2 regions of the Billgrantia desiderata genome follow, and region 2 is predicted to be linked to the other one. Evidence: predicted binding sites of a transcription regulator. Region 2 holds the regulator's gene; the other holds the start of a gene.
What was found. The regulator FliA, encoded in region 2, starts transcription of late flagellar genes. The targets are predictions, from matches to a motif close to CTAAAGTTNNNNNNNNNNCNGCCGATA.
Positions count from the first base shown of each region.

Region 1 (2,458 bases), on a different contig from region 2:
ATCCGTGCCAAGCACAGTCTGGACGCTAAAGCCATCCAGACCCAGAGTGTCACGATTGATGGTCTGGAGGTTGACAGTGATAGTTTCACCGTCATTAGCACCGACCTGAATACGCAGACCTTCGTCAGTGTTCAGTACGTTCACACCGTTGAAATTGGTCTCGGTGGAGATACGATCGATCTCGTCCAGACGCTGATCGATCTCGTCTTGGATGGACTGCAGGTCATTCTGAGAGTTAGTGCCGTTGGATGCCTGAACGCTCAGCTCACGAATACGCTGCAGGTTGTCGTTAATCTGGTTCAGAGCACCTTCAGCGGTCTGGGCGACGGAGATACCATCGTTGGCGTTACGCTGGGCCTGGGCCAGACCGGTGATCTGAGCGGTCATGCGGTTGGCGATGGCCTGACCGGCGGCGTCGTCCTTGGCGCTGTTGATACGCAGGCCGGAGGAGAGGCGCTCCATGGAAGTCTGCAGAGCATTCTGAGACTTGTTCAGGTTGGCCTGGCCAATCATGGAAGTGATGTTGGTATTGATGACTGACATGGGTCATTCCTTCTTTTCGTTGAGGGCTCCATTGGCGGGCCCACTGAACCTTGTTTTCCTGGCCCAGCATCTCGGGCCTACCTCAACGGCGCCGTTGGCCGTTACCCTGATTAACGGCATCTGGGCCTGGGACTTTAGGGCGAGAACGAAAAAATTTTTGAATTCGCGTTGCAGATACTCGGAGAACAGCCAAATTCAGCGCTGGCGCAGTAGTTCGAGGACAATCTCCGGCTGGCGATTGGCCTGGGCCAGGATGGCAATGCCGGCCTGCTGCAATATCTGGGCGCGCACCAGATTGGAGACTTCCTGGGCGTAGTCGGCATCCATGATGCGCGAGCGAGCGGCGCTGAGATTGACCACGGTGCTCTGGATGTTGTCGATCACCGCCTCGAAGCGGTTGTGCAGAGCGCCGAGCTGGCTGCGCTGACGGTCGGTGCGTTTGAGCGCTTCGTCGAGCACGTTCAGGGGTGATTCGGTGGCATCGCCATCCTCATCGGTCAGCACACGAAACCCGTTCAACCCCAACGAGTTCCGATTGACGGCTTGAAGCTCGATGGCGATGGTCTCGCCGTCGTTGGCCCCTACCTGGATGTGCACGCGACCGTTTTCGCCCACGACGGAAACACCGTTGAAGCCAGTCTGCAGCCCGATGCGATCTATCTCATCCAGGCGCTGGTCGATCTCGGCCTGTATCGCGGCGAGATCGGTGGGGCTCAGGGTGCCGTTGCCGGCCTGCACGGTGAGCTCCCGGATACGCTGCAGATTGGTATTCACCTGGCCAAGTGCCGCCTCAGCGGTTTGCACCAGCGAGATGCCGTCATTGGCGTTGCGCGCCGCCTGGTTGAGCCCGCGGATTTGCGCCGTCATGCGGTTGGCGATGGCCTGCCCCGCCGGGTCGTCCTTGGCGCTATTGATACGCAGGCCGGACGAGAGCCGCTGCATGGCACTCTGCATGGCCTGCTGGCTGCCGCGCAGATTGCTCTGCACGATCATCGACAGAATGTTGGTATTGATTACGGCCACTTAAAGCCCTCCTCCAGGCGCTTCCTGTGCACCCGTGGAGAGAATATCGGCCTATAGGAATTAAACTTTAAGAGCCGCGCCCAGACACAAAAAACCGCCCACTATGGGGCGGCTGAATCATGCGTTGGCGGAATCATTTCTGCCCGAGCTGGGCATTCATCATCTCGAACTGCTGGAACAGGTAGTCGCTGGTCTGGTTCATCTGGGCGATCATGCCGTCGAGCTGACCGAACTGAGTGCGATAGCGGGCAATGGTGGCCTCGATACTCTGCTCCATGCGCAGGTAGCGCTCGTTGAGGCTTTCGATGCGACTCTCGGCACCGCTGATGGCGCCGCCCAGGACACCGTTGCTGCCATTCAACTGAGTCACGGTCTCACTGAGTTGGCCGGCCAGGCCGCCGGTGGTGCTGTCACCGGCGAAGAAGGCACTCAGCGCATCCTGATCGTTGACGATAACGCTATCCAGGCGCTGCTCGTCGATCTCCAGGGTGCCGTCGAGCTTCAGCGAGATACCGATATCGCTGAGCATGGAGAAACCGCCCTCTTCGCCCCCCATACCGCCGGCCAGAACGCTGCGCAGGCGCCCTTCGATGCTGCGTACGGCGCTGTCACCCAACAGATCGCCGGCGGTTTCGCTATCGCCGCTGAAGGCGGTCAATTCGCCGATGGTGCCCTTGAGCGCATTGTAGGCCTCGACGAAGCCGGTGATGGCTTCGCGCACCGCGCGGGTGTTCTGTTCCACTTTGACGGTACTGCTACCCTCTTCCGTCAGGCTGAGCGTAACCCCTTGTATCGCTCCCTCCACCTGGTTGGAGGCACTGGTGATGGGAATACCGTTGACGTTCAGTAGTGCGTCCTGCCCTGCCTGGGCAATGGCTCCTGCCCCTTCCGC
Region 1 covers NZ_FNVC01000039.1:19,500-21,957, reverse strand. The annotation lists gene C4S71_RS21790 (FliC/FljB family flagellin) at 1-543, opposite strand, end outside; gene C4S71_RS21785 (flagellin N-terminal helical domain-containing protein) at 739-1,566, opposite strand; gene fliD (flagellar filament capping protein FliD) at 1,700-2,458, opposite strand, start outside.
Region 1: a site for FliA is predicted at 1,611-1,637, ahead of C4S71_RS21785 (flagellin N-terminal helical domain-containing protein). Genes of this name have one in related genera too.

Region 2 (2,458 bases):
AAAAGCTCCCGGCTCGCAATATCAAGCTGCTGGTCGAAAATCTCGACAGCCGCGCAGCCCTGGAGCGGTACCAGATGATGGGCTGCGATTACTACGACGGCGACTATCTGGCACGCCCCAGCTTCATTGCCTCGCCGTCCCGAGGACGCCACGGCAACCGTGCCGCCCAGATTCGCCTGATTCGCGCGCTCTACGAGGAAGACAGCAGTGACCTCAACCGACTGCACGAGCTGGTGGTGCAGGTGCCCCATCTGCATGTGGCGATTCTGCGCCGCGCCAACTCCTCCTATTTCAACCGTGGCGGCAAGGCGGTCGATCTGCATCGCGCGGTACAAATCCTGGGGTTGATCGAACTGCGCCGGCTGATTCTGACCCTGACCCTGGCAAGCCTGCAGCCCTCGTCCCGCATCGTGCTGCGCATGGCACTGATCCGCGCCTTCATGTGTCGCTATCTGGCGGCCCCCTTCCCCGCTCTCGATCCCGAGGATGCCTTCACCACCGGACTGTTCTCGATGATGGATGCCCTGCTCGAAGAGGATCGCAACACCTTGCTCGACCACCTGCCTCTAGGTGAATCGATCATCAATGCATTGAAGTATCGCAGCGGACCTCTCGGCGCCGTGCTGGTGCTGTGCGAGAACCACGAACGCCAGGTCGAGGAAGCCCTCGAAGAAGTGCCCGCCGACCAGTTGCACGGGTGCTACATGAATGCCCTGACCAGCACCAAGGCGCTGATGGACAACCTCTAGGCTTGCGAGAGATGCCTGCCTGCGCCGTTGGCTTTGGGAAAACCTTTGGAAAAACCTAGGCGTCGCTGTCCGCCAAGCGTGCCCGCAACCGGCTTACCGCCTGGCTGTGCAGCTGGCACACTCGCGACTCGGTGACACCGAGCACGGCGCCGATTTCCTTCAGGTTGAGCTCTTCCTGGTAATAGAGTGCCATCAGCAGCTTTTCACGCTCGGGCAGTGCCTCGATGCCATCCACCAGTTGTTGGCGCCGCTCCTCGTCGATGAGTATGTGGTAAGGCGTGTCGAGCGAGGCGTCCTCGATGCCGGGCTCGGCGCCTTCCGAGACGAGCACCTCGAAGGGCAGCAGGTGGCCACTGTTGGTATCGCTGAGCAGCTGGCGATACTCCTCGAGCTCCATGTCGAGCTCGGCGGCTATTTCAAGCTCTTCTGCCGGCCTGCCGAGCTTTTGCTCCAGACTGCGCACGGCCTCGTCGACCGCCCGGGCGTTACGCCTCACGCTGCGAGGAAGCCAGTCGCGGCTACGCAGCTCGTCCAGCATGGCGCCACGGATACGCTGGCTGGCAAAGGTAGCGAAACTCGCACCCTGAGTGGCGTCGAAGCGGCCCATCGCTTCGAGCAGCCCTACGGTGCCGGCCTGGATCAGATCATCGAGTTCTATACTTGCCGGCAGTCGAACCTGCATGGACAGCGCCTGGCGCCTCACCAGCGGCAGGTACTCCTCCAGCAGGTCTGCCTGTTCGATCTTGCCTCGTGCTGTGTACATGCTCTTGCTCTCGCGGCTGACGGTTCCCTCGAGCGATGCCGATCGGCGCTCGACGGGTCAGAATCACTGCAGGAGGTCGTGATTCACGATCACCTGCAGCCCCTGCAGAGTTACGGCACGCTGCCCTCGCTCCTGCAGTGAAAACTGAAAGTTGAGTGGTGTATCGGCCGGCACCCCGGCCAGGGCCTCGGTCTGCCCTCGCGGCCCGGGCAGGCGAATGCAGTCCCCCGGGTGGCAGAGCCAGGCATTCACCTCCCTGCCGGCGGGCGACTCAAACTGCCAGACCACGCGGCCCATCACCTGCCCACGTGCCAGTTCGGGAGATGGCGGCAACAAGGCAGCGGACATGGCGGGTCGCTCGGCCATGACGACCTGCACCGCAGGAGCCGTGGCCACCCAACTGCCGGCCGCCTGAGCCAGGCCCGCCCACAGCCCGCCAAGAGTCAGAAAACAGAGTTGCCGCAGGCTGAACGGTTTCATCTCGCCAATACCAACAGTTCGATATCGAAATACGCTTGCGCAACGTACTGGAGATTGCTCAGCAGCCCCTGCCGCCCCACGCCCGGCGGATGCACGGCAATCAAGCGTCGCGGCCCACCCTGCTCGGCGATCTGCTTGAGCATGCGATAGCCGCGGCGGAACGCCTCCAGGTCGTCGTCTATCCACAGTGCCCATTGAGATTGCTGTGCTGCCAGCAGCGACAGGTGCGGGCTGGCAATCGGTAGCGCCACGATACGCCAGGTACCGGGATCGCCCACCCAGCTCCGTCCCTCCTGGGCCCAGCTCTCGAGCAATTCGCTGACCCGTGCGGTGTGTCGCTCGGCAGTGCCCGGCAACCCCAGCACCATCAGCGTCCGCTCCCGCGCACTGCCCGCTGACCGCGGCGGCACAGGCGCTGCCTTGGCAGCGGCAGGCTGGGCGCTGGCCCGCTTGGGCCGGGTATTCT
Region 2 covers NZ_FNVC01000020.1:58,531-60,988, forward strand. The annotation lists gene C4S71_RS16445 (EAL and HDOD domain-containing protein) at 1-749, shown strand, start outside; gene C4S71_RS16450 (RNA polymerase sigma factor FliA) at 805-1,512, opposite strand; gene C4S71_RS16455 (flagellar protein FlhE) at 1,576-1,992, opposite strand; gene C4S71_RS16460 (hypothetical protein) at 1,989-2,458, opposite strand, start outside.